3 regions of the Isoptericola sp. NPDC055881 genome follow, and region 3 is predicted to be linked to each of the others. Evidence: riboswitches for the same ligand, from Rfam matches in the RefSeq annotation. Region 3 holds a riboswitch; each other region holds the start of a gene.
The links. Region 3 has a riboswitch for thiamine pyrophosphate ahead of thiO (glycine oxidase ThiO). Riboswitches for the same ligand answer to the same signal wherever they lie in the genome.
Positions count from the first base shown of each region.

Region 1: another riboswitch for thiamine pyrophosphate. It lies ahead of ACWGKI_RS06360 (bifunctional hydroxymethylpyrimidine kinase/phosphomethylpyrimidine kinase); the one in region 3 lies ahead of thiO (glycine oxidase ThiO).
Region 2: another riboswitch for thiamine pyrophosphate. It lies ahead of ACWGKI_RS16065 (thiamine ABC transporter substrate-binding protein); the one in region 3 lies ahead of thiO (glycine oxidase ThiO).

Region 1 covers NZ_JBSHCR010000013.1:9,344-15,317, reverse strand. The annotation lists gene ACWGKI_RS06375 (copper resistance CopC family protein) at 1-510, opposite strand, end outside; gene ACWGKI_RS06370 (YcnI family copper-binding membrane protein) at 507-1,256, opposite strand; gene ACWGKI_RS06365 (hypothetical protein) at 1,334-1,969, opposite strand; TPP riboswitch at 2,048-2,164, shown strand; gene ACWGKI_RS06360 (bifunctional hydroxymethylpyrimidine kinase/phosphomethylpyrimidine kinase) at 2,155-3,852, shown strand; gene ACWGKI_RS06355 (ABC transporter ATP-binding protein) at 3,906-5,945, shown strand.
Region 2 covers NZ_JBSHCR010000058.1:19,936-25,909, forward strand. The annotation lists gene ACWGKI_RS16060 (ABC transporter permease) at 1-1,199, opposite strand, end outside; gene ACWGKI_RS16065 (thiamine ABC transporter substrate-binding protein) at 1,175-2,260, opposite strand; TPP riboswitch at 2,332-2,435, opposite strand; gene ACWGKI_RS16070 (DUF4235 domain-containing protein) at 2,556-2,843, shown strand; gene ACWGKI_RS16075 (PAS domain-containing protein) at 2,852-3,637, opposite strand; gene ACWGKI_RS16080 (sulfite exporter TauE/SafE family protein) at 3,801-4,730, opposite strand; gene ACWGKI_RS16085 (RrF2 family transcriptional regulator) at 4,989-5,447, opposite strand; gene ACWGKI_RS16090 (AGE family epimerase/isomerase) at 5,447-5,974, opposite strand, start outside.
Region 3 covers NZ_JBSHCR010000026.1:27,100-33,073, forward strand. The annotation lists gene thiO (glycine oxidase ThiO) at 1-1,274, opposite strand, end outside; TPP riboswitch at 1,266-1,368, opposite strand; gene thiE (thiamine phosphate synthase) at 1,391-2,065, shown strand; gene guaA (glutamine-hydrolyzing GMP synthase) at 2,122-3,702, shown strand; gene ACWGKI_RS10075 (glycosyltransferase family 4 protein) at 3,808-4,980, opposite strand; gene ACWGKI_RS10080 (hypothetical protein) at 5,115-5,804, shown strand; gene ACWGKI_RS10085 (hypothetical protein) at 5,820-5,974, opposite strand, start outside.

The sequences.
Region 1 (5,974 bases), on a different contig from region 3:
GTCGGGCTGCGCCGCCGACGCGCCGCAGGCCTCCGACCCCGCTGCCGGGGACGCCGGTGACGTCGGGTCGGCCGGGGACGACCCGGCCGGCGGGTCGTACGTGAACGAGAACTTCCCGCTGGTCGGGTGACCGTCGGCCGACACGATGCGCCAGTCGACGGTGTACGTGCCCGCCGGACCGAGCGACACCGGCACCGACACCGTCCGGTCCTGGGTGGTGGGGCACCCGGTGGCGCGCTCGGCTCCGGCGGGATCCGTCACCGAGACCACGGTGCTGGACCCGTCCGCGGACAGGTTCAGCACGACGTCGTCGAACGTGATGTCGACGGTGTCAGGCACTTGGGTGACCGTGGAGCCCGCCTCGGGGGTCGAGCCGACCACGACGTTGTGGGCGCTCGCGGGCGCGGCCGCGCCGACCGCGCCGGCCAGGGCGAGCCCGAGCGCACCGATGCCCGCGAGCAGCGTGCGCCGGGCTCCGCCGCGGCGCGCGTCCCGTCCGCGCGGCGTCACCGCTGCGCCGTCCGGGTCCGCGTGCGGGCCAGTGCGACGACACCCGTCACGGCGCCCACGAGCCCGAGGCCGAGCCCGGCGGCGCCCAGCGCGAGGGGCAGCGTGTCGTCCGACCCGTCACCGGCGTCGGCCGTGGCCGCCGTGCCCCCCGTGCCCGCCGACGCGGCGTCCCCGTGCCCGCCCTCGGTGGTCGCAGGCTCGACGTGCAGCACCGGAGCGGGGTGCTCGGGCTCGGTGTCGCCGGTCGCCTCCTGGTCCCACTGGACGACCTCCCCGTCGGAGTACGTCTGCGTGGCCGGCAGCGTGAGGGCGTCGACCCCCTCGGGGACGGCTCCCGCCGACACGGTGAAGCGGAGGAACTCGCCCGGCGCGATGGCGGCGTCGGCGTCGTCGGCGGTCCACACCACGGCCGCGGGCGCCTCGGTGACCTCGGTGCCGTGCACCTCGACGGGCTCGGGCAGGGGAGCCTGCGTGACCTTCGCGGTCCAGCCCGGCACCGGCTCGACCGACACGCTGGTGAACGGGGTGTCGGACGGCAGGGTGACCTTCACCCGGGTGGTCGAGGCGTCGGCGGACTCGTTGGGGACCTTGAAGGTCAAGGTGGCGTACGCGCCGGCCTCGGCCGAGTCGGGCGTCACCGTCACGTGCGCCGACGCGGCGCCGGCCGCCAGCACGAGCGCGGGGAGGGCGAGGGCGGCGGTGCCGGCGAGGCGGCGCGTGCGCCGGGCAGGGGTGGTCGTGGACATGGCTGTCTGCTCCAGAGTGTCGAGAGTCGTGGGACGACGAGGGACCTGCCCTCGTCCGACCTCGGACCAGGGCAGGCTCAGGCGGCGCGCAGGAGGGCGCCGGACAGCCGCGGGGGCCCGCGAGGCGCGGGGCGGCGGCGGGCGTTCCCGGGTCGCGGGCTCCAGGTTGCGGCGCTGACGACCGTCCGCCGGCGTGCCACGGGCAGCGCCGGCGCGCTCTGCACCAGGACGGCGACGTGCCGCAGGTGGGCGACGACGTTGGCGGCGGCCCGGTCACCGGCCGCGAGCAGCAGGGCCGTGAGCACGACGGCGGCGGCGTGCGCGGCGAGCATCCAGGAGGCCGTCCCGCCCACGGCGGCGTGGTGATGGAGCATCGCGGCGGTCGCCGGCGGCAGGGAGCCAGGGCCGAGGTCGTGGGCGGCGTGCCCCGTCAGGGCGGTGGCCGAGCCGGTCCCGCCGCCGCCCGCGCCGAGGACCGACAGCGCGGTGTGCTGCACGAGCTGTAGCGCGACCATGGCGGGCAGCAGGCGGCGCAGCGTCAGGCGACGGCGCGCGGTCCACACGGCCAGCGGCGCGGACAGCGCCAGGACGACCAGCCAGGCCAGGGGGGTGCCGGGCAGCGTGCCACCGGCCACGAGGTGCGCGGCGGCCGCGATGCTGAGCGTCGTGCCGGTGACGAGAAGCTCGCGCACACGACGGACGACCACGGACACCCCCGCACCCTATCCCGGGCGGGGGAGCTCCCTGGCGGACGGGCGAGCGGTCCCCGCGGGCGGTGGGCTACCGTGACGCCGAACGACACGGGGTGCCTCTCGCCCGTCGGCCCCGGCCGGCGACGAGACGCTGAGATCACACCCGTCGAACCTGATCTAGCTCGTACTAGCGAAGGGATGTCGACATGAGCGTGCGCGCGCGTCACGACAGCTCCGACTCCACCGAGGTCTCCACCGGCGTGGGCTGCGGCCCGCTCGCCGCCACCACAGCCGCCCCTCGCCGGCCCCGCGTGCTCGCGGTCGCCGGCTCCGACCCGTCGGGGGGAGCCGGGATCCAGGCGGACCTCAAGGCCGTCGCAGCGGCCGGGGGGTACGGGATGGCGGCGCTCACCGCGCTGACGGCGCAGAACACCCGGGGCGTGCGCGGCGTGCACGTCCCGCCGGCGGAGTTCCTCACCGCGCAGCTCGAGGCGGTGGCCGACGACGTGGCGATCGACGCCGTGAAGATCGGCATGCTCGCGTCCGCGCCCGTCGCGCGCGCCGTGGGGGCCTGGCTGGACGGGCTGCCGCGCGGCGCCACGTCGTCGCGCCCCCCGGTGGTGCTGGACCCGGTGATGGTGGCCACCAGCGGCGACCGTCTGCTCGACGCGGCGGCCGAGCGTGCGGTGCGGGACCTGCTGCCCCGGGTCGACGTCGTCACCCCGAACCTGCCGGAGCTCGCCGTGCTCGCCGAGGAACCGCCCGCCGCCGACTGGGCCGCGGCGCTCCGGCAGGCGCGGCGTCTCGCCGCCCGGTACGACGTGCTCGTCCTCGCCAAGGGCGGGCACCTCGACGGGTCCCGCGCGCGTGCCGGTGCCGACGCCGGCGCGCCGGACGCGCTCGTGGGCCCGGACGGCGTGCTGGTCGAGGTCCCGGGCGAGCGCGTCCGCACCACGGCCACGCACGGGACGGGCTGCTCGCTGTCCAGCGGCCTGGCCGTCCGGTACGTCCGCACCGGCGACTGGGCCGAGGCCCTGCGTGGCACGAAGGCGTGGCTCACCGCGGCGATCCGTGCGGGGGAGGCGCTGCGGGTCGGCGCCGGGCACGGTCCGGTCGACCACCTGGCGGGCAGCACGTCGTCCGGCGCCGTGGCTCCCGAGCCGGCTCCAGCACCGGCTCCAGAACCAGACGGTGGCCCGGCGGGGCGGGACGTCGTCGCGCGCTGGTGGGACCACGCGGCACCCGTGCGTGCGGCCGTCGACGACCTGCCCTTCGTGCGTGCTCTCGGTGACGGGTCGCTCGCCCCCGGGCACTTCCGCACCTACCTGGAGCAGGACGCGATCTACCTGCGCGAGTACGCGCGCTGCCTCGCCCGCGCCAGCCAGCTCGCACCCACCCGCGCCGAGCAGGCCTTCTGGGCGGGCGGGGCCCACGGTGCGCTCGTCACCGAGCTCGACCTGCACACGCGCTGGCTGGGGGGCGAGCCCCGGGACGTCCCGGCCAGCGCCACCACGGCCGCCTACCTGGAGCACCTGCGTGCCGCCGGCGACGACTACGCGGCCCTCGTGGCGGCCGTCCTGCCCTGCTACTGGATCTACCAGGACGTCGGCGAGCGGCTGGCGGCCCTGGACCGCCCGGGCCATCCGTACTCGGCCTGGCTGGGCACGTACGCCGACGAGGCGTTCGCCGCCGCGACCCGGCAGGCCGTCGCGATCCTCCGCCGTGTCGCCGGCGCTGCCGGCCCGGTCGTCCAGGAGCGGATGGCCGCAGCCTTCCACGGGTCGTGCAGGCACGAGCTGGCGTTCTTCGACCAGACCGGGCAGCGCGAGCAGGGCGACGTTCCGGGGCAGGACGCGGCGCTCCCGGCACGCCGGACGACGGTAAGCGGTGTCCCGATCGGGTGACATGCCGGGTGACCGGGGCAAGGGTGTCGGCGGCCGGTGAGAGAATGACTGTGATGCCCGACACCACGCGCGCACCGCGCAGCAGCAGCCGAGGCGCCAGCAGCGCCGATCCCTCCGACAGTCCCCGGAGGAGCTCCGCCTCCTCCGCATCCCGTCGACCCGCTGCGCCCGGCACCCCGCCGGGCGGGTCCGCCGGCCCGCCCGGCGCAGCCGCCCCCGCCGCACCCGCGGGCTCCGAGCTCTCGACGATCGCGTCCGTCCGGCGGCTCTACCCGTACGTCCGGCCGGCCGTGCCCCGCCTCGTCGGCGGCCTGTTCTCCGCGCTGGGCGCCAGCCTCGCGGCGCTCGCGATCCCGCGCGTGCTCCAGGAGCTCGTCGAGGGCCCGCTCGCCGAGGGCGCCGCGGCGCACGACCTCGGCGCCCTCGTGGTCCCCGTCGTCCTCGTCCTCGTGCTCGGCGTCGCCGAGGCCGGCTTCGTCCTGCTGCGCCGCAACCTCGTGATGTACCCCGGCACGCGGATCGAGGCGGAGATGCGCATGTCGCTCTTCCGCCACCTGCAGGACCTGCCGGTCGCCTTCCACGACCGGTGGCCGGGCGGCCAGCTGCTCAGCCGCATCATGGGCGACCTCGGCCTGCTGCGCCGCTGGCTGATCTTCGGCCTCCTGCAGCTCGTGGTCAGCGCCGTGACGATCGTCGTCGGCGTCGGGATCCTCTTGGCCACCGCCGGCTGGCTCGGCCTCGTGTACCTCGCGGGCGCGATCCCCGTCACGGTCATCGCGTTCCGCTTCTCGCGCCGCTACCGCGTCATCGCGCGGCTGTCGCAGGACCAGTCGGGCGACCTCGCCACCACCGTCGAGGAGTCGGTGCACGGCATCCGCGTCCTCAAGGCCTTCGGCCGCGGCCGCGACGCCCTCGAGTCGTTCACCGACCAGGCCGAGGAGCTGCGGCAGACCGAGATCCGCAAGGCGGGCAACCAGGCCACCGTCACCACCGCGCTGCAGCTCATCCCCGAGATCACCCTCGCGGTGTGCCTCGTGCTCGGCACGGTCCTGGCCGCGCAGGGCCAGATCACGGTCGGCAGCCTCGTCGCGTTCTTCCTCACCGCCGCCGTGATCAACGGCCCGGTGATCGACCTCGGCATGACGCTCTCGATGACGCTGAACGCCCGGACCGCGGTCGACCGCTTCTTCGAGGTCATGGAGACCCCGAACCCGCTCGCCGACCCCACCGACCCCGTCGACGTCGGCGAGTCCCACGGCCGGCTGGAGCTGCGCGACGTGTCGTTCCGGTACGAGGACTCCGCCCACCCCGTGCTCGAGCACGTCGACCTCGACCTGGCCGTCGGCACGACCACCGCCCTCGTGGGGCTCACCGGCTCCGGCAAGTCCACCCTCGCGATGATGGTGCCGCGCATCTTCGACGTCACCGGCGGCGAGGTCCTGCTCGACGGCGTGGACGTCCGGCGCATGCGTCGCCACGACGTGCGACGCGCCGTGGCGGTCGCCTTCGAGGACCCGACGCTGTTCTCCGCGTCCGTGCGGGACAACGTGCTGCTCGGCGTCCCCGAGGAAGGACCGGAGGCCGTGCCCGAGACCGAACGGGAGCGTCGCCTGCACGAGGCCCTCGAGGTGGCCCAGGCCGGCTTCGTCGCCGACCTGCCGCAGGGGGTCGAGACGCGGATCGGGGAGGAAGGGCTGTCCCTGTCCGGCGGGCAGCGCCAGCGCCTCGCCCTCGCCCGCGCCATCGCCGCCCGACCCGCCGTGCTCGTGCTCGACGACCCGCTGTCCGCGCTCGACGTCGCGACCGAGGAAGCCGTCACCACCCGGCTGCGGGCCGTGCTCGACCGCACCACGAGCCTCGTCATCGCCCACCGCCCCTCCACCGTGGCGCTCGCGGACCGCGTCGCGGTGCTCCAGGACGGGCGGATCACGGCCGTGGGCACCCACAGCGACCTGCTCGCGACGGACGCCCACTACCGGCACGTCATCTCCAGCCTCGAGCAGGACTGGGAGGAGTGCGCCGAGCACGCCGACCGGGAGCCGTCCGAGCAGACCCAGACCGAGCAGACCCAGACCGAGGAGGTCAACCGGTGAGCCGCCCCACCACGCCCGGTCCCGCTGGT
Region 2 (5,974 bases), on a different contig from region 3:
ACGGCGCGCCGCAGGCCGGCCCGTCGCGGGCGGCGTGACACGACGAGGGCCACGAGCCCGCCCACGACGACGGCGATCGCCGCGGCCCAGGCGGCCGTGCGCAGCGAGTTGCCGAGCGCCTCCCACACCGTGACCGTCAGGGCGTTGCGGCCGCCGGTGGTGCCCAGGGCCGCGTAGTTCGCGAGGCTCCAGGCCCCGTCGCCGGTGCGCAGGGAGCGGGTGACGAGGCCGGCCATCGGGAGCACGAGCAGCCCTGCCACCACGACGAGGGTGACGAGCGCGGGCAGCAGGTCGGCGCCCGCGCGCAGCCGCAGCCGGTGCGCGGACACCCGGTCGCTGGTGAGGTGCAGCGCGCGTTCCCGGCGCGCCCGGGCGCGGGAGCTGACCAGCAGGGCGCCGGCGACCACGACGAGCTGCAGCACCGACAGCACCGCCGCGGAGCGCAGGTCGAGGAACTGGGTGGTGCGGATCCAGATCTCCGTCTCGATCGTGCCGTACCGCAGCCCGCCGAGGACGAGGACGACGCCGAACGCCGTCGCGCAGAACAGGAACACCACCGCGGCGGCCGACGCGATCGCGGGGCCGAGGGCGGGCAGGGTCACGGTGCGGAACGCCCGCCAGGGCGTGGCGCCGAGAGCGCGGGCCGCCTGCTCGGCGCGCGGGTCGAGGCGCTCCCACATCCCGCCGACCGTCCGCACGACGACCGCGTAGTTGAAGAAGACGAGCGCCAGGACGATGCCGGCGAAGCTCTCCTCCAGCCCGGCCCACCCGAGCACGCCGCCCGGCGCGAACAGCGCGCGGAACGCGACGCCCACGACCACGCTGGGCAGCACGAACGGGACCGTCACCAGCCCGCGCACGAGCGTGCGCCCCGGGAACCGGCAGCGGTACAGCACGTAGGCGCCGGGCAGGCCGAGCAGCACCGACAGGAGCGTGCCGGTGACCGCCTGCGCCAGCGTCTGGCCGACGATGCGCCAGGTGCGCGGCTGCGACAGCACGTCGGCGAAGCCGGACAGGTCGAGCACCCGGCCCGCCGGGGTGTCGGTGAAGAACCCCTGGAGGACGAGCGAGACCACCGGCCACGCGAAGAAGACGGCGAGGAACCCCAGCGGCAGGACGACGGCGGCGCCCCACCCGAGCCAGGCGCCCCACCGGCTCGCGCGGACGCCGCGCGTCAGCCGACGACCGTCGCCGTCCACTGCTCGATCCACTCGTCACGGTGCGCGGCGACGTCGGCCGGCGCCACCTCGAACGGCTTGTCGGCCAGGGGCGCGAACCGTTGCCAGTCGGCGGGCAGCGGCACGTCCGGGTCCGCCGGGTACATGTACATCTGGCCGGGGACGTCGGCCTGGAACGTGCCCGAGGTCAGGAAGTCGACCAGCTTCTTCGCGCCCTCCGGGTTCGCCGCGCCCGTGAGCACGCCCGCGTACTCGACCTGGCGGAAGCAGGTGTCGAGCATCGCGCTCGTCGTGGAGGACGTGCCGTCGTCGCTCACGGTGAACGCCGGCGAGGTGGCGTACGACAGCGCGATCGGCCGCGTGCCGCCCTCGCCCGCGCCGGAGAAGTCCACGTAGTACGCGTCCTCCCAGCTCTCCGCGACCTTGACGCCGTTGTCCCGCAGGCCGGCCCAGTAGTCCTGCCAGCCGTCGGTGCCGAAGGCCCCGATCGTCGCGAGCAGGAACGCGAGCCCGGGCGACGACGTGGCGGGGTTGGTGACGACCGTGAGGTCCCGGTACTCCGGCTCCGTGAGGTCCTCGAGCGTGGCGGGCGGCGTGACGTCGTGGTCCTTGAACCAGCCGTCGTCGAGGTTCAGGCACACGTCGCCGACGTCCACGGGGGTGAGCGTGCCTGCGAGGTCGTCCGGGGCGTAGGCGGCCACCTGCGGGTCGAGGTCGGCCGGCTGGTACCGCTCGAAGACCCCGGCGTCGACGGCGCGCGACGCGTACGTGTTGTCCACGCCGAAGACGGCGTCGCCCAGCGGCGCGTCCTTGGTGAGCACGAGCTGGTTGACGAGGGTGCCCGCGTCGCCGGGCGCGACCTGCTTGACGGTGAGGCCGGACTTCTTCTCGAACGCGGCCAGGACGTCGTCCGACACGGCGAACGAGTCGTGCGTCACGAGCGTCACCGTGCCGGGGTCGCCCGCCGCGTCGCCGCCGCTGCTGCCGGTGCCGGTGGCCCCGTCGGCGCCGCAGGCCGCGAGCAGCGGCAGCAGCGCGAGCGCGGCGAGGGCCGCGGTCGTCCGCGTGGTCCTGTGGGTCATGCTGTCCTCCTCAGCGTGCGAGAAGGGGGTCCTGCGGGCGTCCGGCACCGTCGTGGTGCGGCCTCCCGCAGGGAACGAGATTCCCGACTTCCTCCACCGGTGCTAACCGGATCAGGTTCGAGGGTCTGCGGCGTTCCGCACTCTCAGCGCCGGTGGCGCTCCCCTGTCGTATCAGCACGAGCCTACACACCGGTGCCGCGCTACCGTGGTCCTGTCCGCGCCCCAGGGTGTGACATGCCTGACGTGCCACGACGCCCTCGCCGGGCCGTGGACGCCGCACGACCACCCTCCGGCCATGCCGGGGACGACCGAGGGAGAGCACGTGAAGGACACCGAGCAGCCGCTGGGCGTGAAGGTCGGCACGGTGGTGCTGACGATCGGCGCCGGATGGGTCGCGCAGAAGCTGATCGGGGTGGTCTGGGAGCGGACGACGGGCAGCGTCGCTCCCACGAACATCGACGACGACGAGATCTCCGTGATCCAGGCCGTCACGTTCGCCGCCGTCTCAGGTGGCGTCGCGGTGCTGGCGAAGCGGCTCGCGCGCAAGGGCGCGGTCCGCGCGGCCGCCCGCTTCGGTCGCTGACGCCGCGCTCAGCGGCTCGCGCGCGGCCGCCGGCGGGCGAGCTGCGCGTCGTGGCCGTGGGGCCGCTCCACCGGTCGCACCGCGGCGAGGGCGTGGCTCAGCCGGTCCGCCGCGTCCTGGGCGGGCGGGGCGGACCGGAGCACTTCGGCGGCGGTGAGCGCGGAGTCGCGGTCGCTGACGGGCCGCGTGAGCTCCTTCATCACCTGCTCCCCCGCCGACTGGGCGGAGACGCCCACCTGGGCACCGACGTCCCCGAGCACCTCGGTGGCCACGGACTCGTCGACGCCGCAGACCGCCATGATCGCGCCCTTGGCCTGCTCGGACGCCGTGGCGGCGACGAAGGCGCGCGAGACGGCGCGGTGCGCCTCGCGCTCGAGCGCGTCCCGCACCACGGGGCTGGTGTCGATGACGTACCCGACCAGCTGCGACGACGCGCCGTCGGGCCCGTGCCGCGCCTGCCCGGTGACGACGACCGAGTGGGTGCGCCCGTGGTCGTCGACCACGCGGTGGCCGCCTGCAAAGGGCCGGCCGGTGCCGAGCGCCACCGCCGCCGTGCGGGACAGCCGCTCACGGTCGTCGGGGTGCAGGTGCGCGCGGAGCACCTCGGGCCCGGGCTCGATCCTGCCGGGCTCGCGCCCGAAGATGCGGTAGACCTCGTCCGACCACCACCACGCGCCCGTGGCGACCTCGACGCGGTACTGGCCCACGAGCAGCTGGCTGCCCGCGCCGAGCAGCTCCGCGAGGGCGACGAGCTCGCGGCGCGGGGGATCGTGCGGCGTGCTGGGCAACGACATGGCTCACCTCCCAGTGCCGTGCAGCTGGGTCCGGCGCGCAGTTCTCCTGGCCTCACCACGGTACCGGGACGGGGCGACGGCGCCACCGCACGCGACGACGCCCCTGCGGCCGGCGCCCCCGGAGGTCGGGGCGGCGGCCGCAGGGGCGCGGGTCGGCAGGACGTCAGACGGCGGGCGTGGGGGCGGCTGCGGGCGGGACGGTCACGTCGCCCTCCGCGGCCTCCTCGGCCAGCGCCTTGCGGTGCTGACGGAACGAGTACACGACGGCCGCGGCCCAGCCGGCGGCGATGATCCCCAGGACCAGCGAGCGCACGCCGGCGTCCACCGGGAAGGAGTCGAGGCTCAGCAGGGTGCGCACGTTGGTGAGCACGATGATGCCGCCGACCGCGGAGCCGAGGACGCGCGGCGGCACGAGCCGGACGAGCCATGCGGCGATCGGGGCGGCGATGAGGCCGCCGACCAGCAGCGCGAGCGCCCAGGACGGGTCGATCCCCGCCGTGCCGAGGCCGAACAGGAAGCCGAGGCTCGCGGCGACGGCCACGAAGAACTCGCTGGTGTCGATCGAGCCGATGACCTTGCGCGGCTCCATCCGGCCGCTGGCGAGGATGGCGGGCGTGCCGACCGGGCCCCAGCCGCCGCCGCCCGTGGCGTCCATGAAGCCGGCCACGAGGCCCAGCGGGGTGAGGAACCGCTTGCGCAGCGGCTGGCCGAGGCGGTCCGTGCGCAGGCCGCGCAGCGTGAACCGCAGCAGCACGTACAGGCCGAGACCGAGCAGCAGGAGGGACATCAGCGGCTTGGCGATCTCGGTCGAGAGCCAGGAGAGGAAGGTCGCGCCCGCGAAGGCGCCGACCGCACCCGGGATGCCGATCTTCAGGACGACCTTCCAGTCCACGTTGCCGAAGCGCCAGTGGGAGGCGCCGGACGCGAGCGTCGTGCCGACCTCCGCGAGGTGGACGGTCGCAGACGCAGCCGCCGGGTTGGTGCCGATGGCGAGCAGCAGCGTCGTCGAGGTCACGCCGTAGGCCATGCCCAGGCTGCCGTCGACGAGCTGTGCGCCGAGGCCCACGAGAGCGAGCAGGACGAGAGTCCGCACGGGTGTTCCCTCCGTCGAGGCGGCAGTGGTTCTGCCGCGACATACAGAACGTACCCGATCGGTCCTATCGGATTCAACGGTATCGGCGGACGAGTTGCAGACGGACGCGCCCTCGACCGCGGCGGCGGTCGAGGGCGCGGGTCCTGCACAAGGGGACCAAGAGCGGTGCGGCACGCCGGTGGCGCCCCGTGGGTCTGGTCCGGCCGGGGGCCGTGGGTCATCAGAGCCGCAGGTCAGAGGGTGCGCACGGCGGAAGGGTCACGGGCTGTGCCAGGCCGATTCCTCGTCGGTGAGCCGGCGGACCGCGTCCGGGACGTTTCCCGCTGCCAGGTCGGCGAGGCTGACCTGTTCGAGGACGGCGCGCACGTTGACGCGCAGGGCCACCCACACGTGCAGCAGCGACGCGGCCGCCCCCGTGTACTCGAGGTCGGAGGGCCGTGCGTCGCGGACGAAAACGAGTGGGCCGTCCACGGCCCGCACCACGTCGGCGACGGTCACCCGGTCGGCGGGCCGGGCGAGCACGTAGCCGCCGCCGGCGCCGCGGCGGCTCGCGACGATGCCCTCGCGGCGCAGGTCGCTGAGGATCGCCTCGAGGAACCGGTGCGGCACTCCCTGGGCGCGCGCGAGGGACTCGGCGGGCACGGGTCCACCGTCCGCCGCTGCCGCCAGCTCGGCGGCCGCACGGACGGCGTAGTCCGCCTTCGCCGAGATCCTCATCAGCAGCGCGCCTCCGTCGACTTCGTGAGCCGGGTGCCGTCGAGGATCCGGCCGGCGGCGCTGGCCGACGCCGCGAACGACCCGGTCAGCGGCAGGTCGGGCAGGATGACGGCCTGGGCGGCGTGGTAGACGTCCGGCTTGCCGACCCACGTGCGACCCGAGGGCACGTTGTCGGTGTCGAGCTCGTGGAACCAGGAGCCGCGCTCGTGGTCGACCAGGTGGTCGTCGATCCATCGCCACCAGCCGTCGGCGAGCTCGGCGTAGCGGTCCTCGCCGGTCGTGCGGTGCAGCACGTCCGCGGCGGCCGCCGCCTCCGCCGCGACCCAGTGGAAGCGTCGTGCCTCGACGGGGGTGCCGGTCCAGTCGGTCGTGTAGACGAACCCGCCCTGCGGCCCGTCCCACCCGTCCTCGACGGCACGCTCGAACAGGTTCCGGGCAGCGTCGGAGCGACGGCCCGCAGTGTCGGAGGCCACGTCCACCTGCAGGAGCAGCCGCGCCCACTCCAGCCCGTGGCCCGGCGTGGCGCC
Region 3 (5,974 bases):
GGGGCTCCTCGGGTCGCGAAGCGGAGGGGGTCGGCCGTCGCAAGCGCGGCGGCGGCCGGTCCTGGGTCAGTGGGATCGGTGGGGTCGGTGGGGTCGGTGAGGTCGGTGAGCGCGGCGAGGACGGCGTCCGCGGTCAGCGGCGCGAGCAGCACGCCGTTGCGCCCGTGCCCGACGGCGGCCAGCAGGCCCGGTGCTGCGGTCGGGCCCACCAGCGGCAGGTTGTCGGGGGTGACCGGGCGGGCGCGCGGCGTGACCTCGACGAGGGCGGCCTCGTCGATCCCGGGCACGAGGGCGCGCGCGTCGCGCAGGAGGGCGAACACCCCGCCGGCCTCGGCGCGCCGGTCGTCGGGGCGCTCCTCGGTGGTGGCGCCGACGACGATCTCGCGGTGGTCCGGTCCGCTGCCCGCTCCTGCGCCGGTCCCCGCGGCACGCGGGACGACGTACACCGGCCGGCCCTGCACGGTCCCGCGCACGACGTGCTCGAGCGCCAGGCCAGGCCCGGCGTCCAGCCGCAGGGTGATCCCCTTGACGGGCCGGACGGGCAGCCGCACCTGCGGCAGCCCGTCGAGCAGCGCGCCGGTGGCCGTCGCGCCCGTGGCGAGCACGACCGCGCCCGCGGCGTGCCGCCTGCCGGCGTCGTCGTGCACCGCCACGACGCGGCCGGTGGGGGATCGTTCGAGCCGGACGGCGGCCTGCCGGACCACCGTGCCGCCCGCTGCGCCGTCGAGCGGGGCACCGAGCGGGGCACCGCGCGCAACATCGAGCGCAGCAACGAGCGCCGCGTGCGCCCCGCGCGGGTCGACGGCGAGGTCGCCCTCGACGACCGCCGCCCCCGCGAGCCGCGGGCCGAGGTACGGCTCGCGGCGGCGCGCGTCGGCGGCGGAGATCTCCTCGGAGGCCAGCCCCCAGGCGCGGTGCAGGGCCAGGGCGCGACGCAGGAGGGCGAGGTCGTCGGCGTCGTACGCGACGGCGAGCGAGCCGGCCCGCAGGAGGGGGACGTCGCGGCCGCTCGCCGCGGCGAGGCCGGCGGCGAAGGAGGGCCAGCGTGCCGCCGCCGCGAGGTTGAGGCGGGCGAGCTCCCGCTCGCCGAAGTCCGCCTCGTTGACGGCGGCGAGCATCCCCGCGGCGGCGCGGCTGGCGCCGTCGCCGGGGGCGGGGTCGAGGACGGTGACGGTGAGCCCGGCCGCCGCGGCGCGCCACGCGACGGCGAGCCCGACGATGCCGCCGCCGACGACGACGACGTCGCGGGCGGGCGGACGTGCAGAGGTGGGCATGGGTGCGCTCCCTTCGCTGGCATGACCCAGATCAGGTTCGACGGTCGGCTCCTACGCCCTCTCAGCCCCGTCCGGGGCTCCCGTGCGCGGCCACTGTAGCGCGGGCCGTGGTTACCCTGACCGGCGTGACCACGACCAGCGCCGCCCCGGGCACGACGCGTGCCCGCCTCGCCGCCGCCCGCCTGTACCTGTGCACCGACGCCCGGGAGGACCGCGGGGACCTCGAGGACTTCCTCCACGCGGCGCTCGCCGGCGGGGTGGACGTGGTGCAGCTGCGGGACAGGTCGCTCGACGTGGTCCGTGAGCTCGAGCTGCAGGAGCTCGTGGCCCGCGTCGCCGCGGAGCACGGCGCGCTGTGGGCGGTCAACGACCGGGCGGACGTGGCCGGCCTGACCGGGGCGCCCGTGGTGCACACGGGTCAGCGGGACCTGCCGGTCCCCGCGCTCCGCTCGCTGCTGGGGCCGGCGCCCGCGCTGGGTCGTTCGACGCACTCGGCCGCCCAGGCGGCCGCGGCGGAGGCGGACCCGGACGTCGACTACTTCTGCGTCGGCCCGCTCTGGGCGACGCCCACCAAGCCCGGCCGCGCGGCGGTGGGGCTCGACCTGCTGCGCGAGGTCGCCGCGACCCGGCCCACCACGCCGTGGTTCGCGATCGGCGGGGTGGACGGCGAGCGGCTGGGCGCCGTGCTGGACGCCGGGGCGACTCGCGTCGTCGTCGTGCGGGCGATCACGCAGGCGCCGGACCCGGAGCGCGCGGCGCGCGAGCTGCGCGAGCGGCTGGGCGCGGGGTGACCTACCCGACGCAGGCAGCGGGCCGGGGGTCCGCGGGGCGCGGATAGGATGACCCGGTGACGTCTCCCGCCACCGACTCCCTCCGCCCGGTCCTGGTCGTCGACTTCGGCGCCCAGTACGCCCAGCTCATCGCGCGCCGCGTGCGCGAGGCGAGCGTCTACTCCGAGATCGTGCCCCACACGGCCACGGTCGAGCAGATGCTCGCCAAGGACCCGGCCGCGATCATCCTCTCGGGCGGCCCGTCGTCGGTGTACGCCACGGGCGCGCCGTTCGTCGACCCGGCCCTGTTCGAGGCCGGCGTCCCGGTGCTGGGCATCTGCTACGGCTTCCAGGCGATGGCGCAGGCCCTCGGCGGCGAGGTCGCCCAGACGGGGCAGCGCGAGTACGGCGGCACCGAGGTCGAGGTGAGCGACGCGGGCGTCCTGCTCGCCGGCACGCCGGACCACCAGACCGCCTGGATGAGCCACGGCGACTCCGTGCACGCCGCGCCCGAGGGCTTCGACGTGCTCGCGACGTCCTCCGGCTCGCCCGTCGCAGCGTTCGAGGACACGGACCGGCGCCTGTACGGCGTGCAGTGGCACCCCGAGGTCAAGCACTCGGCCCACGGACAGGCCGTCCTGGAGCGCTTCCTGTACGAGGGCGCCGGGCTGAAGGCCGACTGGACGCCGGGCAACGTCATCGCCGACCAGGTGGCCGCGATCCGCGCGCAGATCGGCGACGCCCGCGTGATCTGCGCTCTCTCCGGCGGCGTGGACTCCGCCGTCGCGGCCGCGCTCGTGCAGCGTGCCGTGGGCGACCAGCTCACCTGCGTGCACGTGGACCACGGCCTCATGCGCGAGGGCGAGGTGGAGCAGATCGAGAACGACTTCGTCGCCTCGACCGGCGTGAACCTCGTCATCCGCGACGAGAAGGAGCGGTTCCTGTCCGCCCTCGACGGCGTGCGCGACCCGGAGACGAAGCGCAAGATCATCGGCCGCGAGTTCATCCGCGTCTTCGAGGACGCGCAGCGCGACATCGTCGCGGAGGCGGGGGCGCACGGCGAGCAGGTCAAGTTCCTCGTCCAGGGCACGCTGTACCCGGATGTCGTGGAGTCGGGCGGCGGCGAGGGCGCGGCGAACATCAAGAGCCACCACAACGTGGGCGGCCTGCCGGACGACCTGCATTTCGAGCTCGTCGAGCCGCTGCGCACGCTGTTCAAGGACGAGGTCCGCGCGGTGGGCCGCGAGCTCGGCGTGCCGGAGGAGATCGTCTCCCGCCAGCCGTTCCCGGGCCCGGGCCTGGGCATCCGCATCGTCGGCGAGGTCACGGCCGAGCGCCTGGACACGCTGCGCCGGGCGGACGCCATCGCCCGCGAGGAGCTCACCAAGGCCGGCCTGGACGGCGAGATCTGGCAGTGCCCCGTGGTGCTGCTGGCCGACGTCCGGTCCGTCGGCGTGCAGGGCGACGGCCGCACCTACGGTCACCCGATCGTGCTGCGCCCGGTGTCCTCCGAGGACGCCATGACGGCCGACTGGACGCGCCTGCCCTACGACGTCCTGTCCGTCATCTCCACCCGCATCACCAACGAGGTCCCCGAGGTCAACCGCGTCGTGCTCGACGTGACGAGCAAGCCGCCGGGCACCATCGAGTGGGAGTGACGTCCCGCGGCCCCGCTTCCCGACAGGGGAGCGGGGCCGCGGTCGTCTCACCCGGTGATCGTGCCCGGTGATCGTGCCCTGTGAGCGTGCTCGGTGCGCGTTCGGTCAGCGCGCGATCGCCGCGGCCCGCCGGTAGGCCGCCTCGACGTCGGCGAGCACGCGGGGCCACGAGGTGGCGAGCTCGGCCGAACGGTTGTGCGCGATCATCGCGTCCAGCAGGGCGGGCTCGTCGGCGAGGCGCACGAGGGCGTCCGCCAGCGCGTCGTCGTCGTCCACGAGCAGCGCGTCGCGACCGTCGACGAGGCGCTCCGCCACGCCGGACTGCGACCTGCTGACGACCGCCAGGCCGGCGGCCTGCGCCTCCAGGGCGGCGATGCCGAACGCGTCCTGCACCGCCGGGGCGACGAACACGTCGGACCGCACGTACAGCCGCTTGAGCTCGGTGGGGCTGAGCCGGCCCACGAGGCGGACGACGTCCGTCAGCCCGTGCTCGCGCACCCAGCGCCGCGCCTCGTCGAGCTGCGGACCGTCGCCGCCGACGGTGGCCACGAGCCGGCCGGGCGCCCGCTCGACCGCCGCCGCGACCGCCGCCAGCATGGGCAGCACCCGCTTGCGCGGCGCGAACCGCGTGGCCGACACGACGTGCACCTCACGACCCTCCGCCCGGTCGCCGCGCTCGACGCGCGGCAGGCGCCAGGCGTCGACGTCGATCCCGTTGCCCAGCACGGACACCCGCTCCGCCGCGGCGTCGGCGCCCAGGCGGCGACCGACCACCCGGCGCAAGGGCGCTGCCGTCAGCTCGCTCACCGCCGACCACTGCACGGGCCAGGCGGCCCACCCCGTCACCCGGTCGAGCGCGGCGAACGCGCGCTCCCACCCGCCCCAGACCGAGTGCACCGTCAGGAGCACGGGGTACCCGGCGCGCGCGAGCGGGCGGATGGCCAGCTCGACCGTCGGGGCGAGCACCCCCATGTGCAGGTGCACGACGTCCGGACGGCGACCGTCGGCCTCGAGCGCTCGCAGCCGCGCCAGGACGTGCCGCGTGGAGCGCGGGTGGACCGGGTACCCGCCGGGCACGCGTGCCGCGACGCGGTGGACGACGACGCCGTCGTCGTCCGGCGCGGTGGTGATGCCGTGCGAGCCCGGGCGGGCGGGGGTGGTGGTGATCACCTCGACGTCGTGGCCCGCCTCCGCCTGCCGGTGGGCGAGCCGGGCGACCTGGGTCTCGATGCCGCCCAGGAGCGGGAGGTAGGAGTCGGAGACGTGGACGATGCGCACCGGGTCATCCTGCCATCGGGACCCGCGGGCGGACCTGCGGGTTCGCCGCGACGGAGCCGTGCTGCGGCGCTACCGTTCGAGGAGCGGTACCTCGTGCGCCACCAGCGCTGCCCACCTCAAGGAGAAGGTGCGACATGTCGAGCACTGTCACCGTCCATCCGGCCAAAGGCGTCCGCGGGATCGGGATGATCACCCTGATCGCCGGCATCATCATGATCATCGCGGGCCTCGGGGTGTGGGTCGTCGTGTCCCAGACCCTCTCCTCCGAGGAGATCACGGTCTCCGAGGACGCCTCGATGTTCGCCGGACAGCACGTCGCCGGTCCGTTCACCGCCTACGCGCAGGCGGAGGTCATCGACAAGCACGCGACCGAGATGGCGGACGGCAAGACGTACGCCCAGCTCGACCAGGACGACCCGGTCCGGGACAGCGTGATGGACGCGTCGTTCCTGCGGGCCTCGCTGTTCACGTCCGTGGTGGCGTTCGGCGTCTGCGCGCTGGTGATCGGCCTGGGCATCGTGTTCATCCTGCTCGGGAGCGCGCTGCGCAGGCTCGCCGGGGGGCCGCAGGTCCAGGTGGACACACCGTCGCTCACGTCGTCGGGCGACCTGTCCCACCCCGCGTCGACGCACCGGGCGGACCCGGTGCAGCCCGCGGAGCCGGTGGAGCCGACTCGTCCGGCCCCGCCCGCCGCCCCGCCGGAGCGGCCGAGCACCCGCACGCCGGCCGAGGAACCGCCGGCCGAGGGCCGGACGACCGAGCTGCCGGCGTCGCGGCCCCCGGAGGCTCCGCCCGCCGGCGGCACGGGCTCGCCGTCGGCGTGACGTCCGGTCCCGCGGTCAGCGGGGCACGGGCGCCCGGCGCCGGCGCCGCACCGCGCTGACCACGGAGCCGACGACCAGGAGCACGCCCGCCGCCGCGAGCAGCACGATCGCGGCCAGCTCGACGTCGATCTGCCGGCCCGCGCCGTTGGCGACCAGGCCCGCGCCGAACG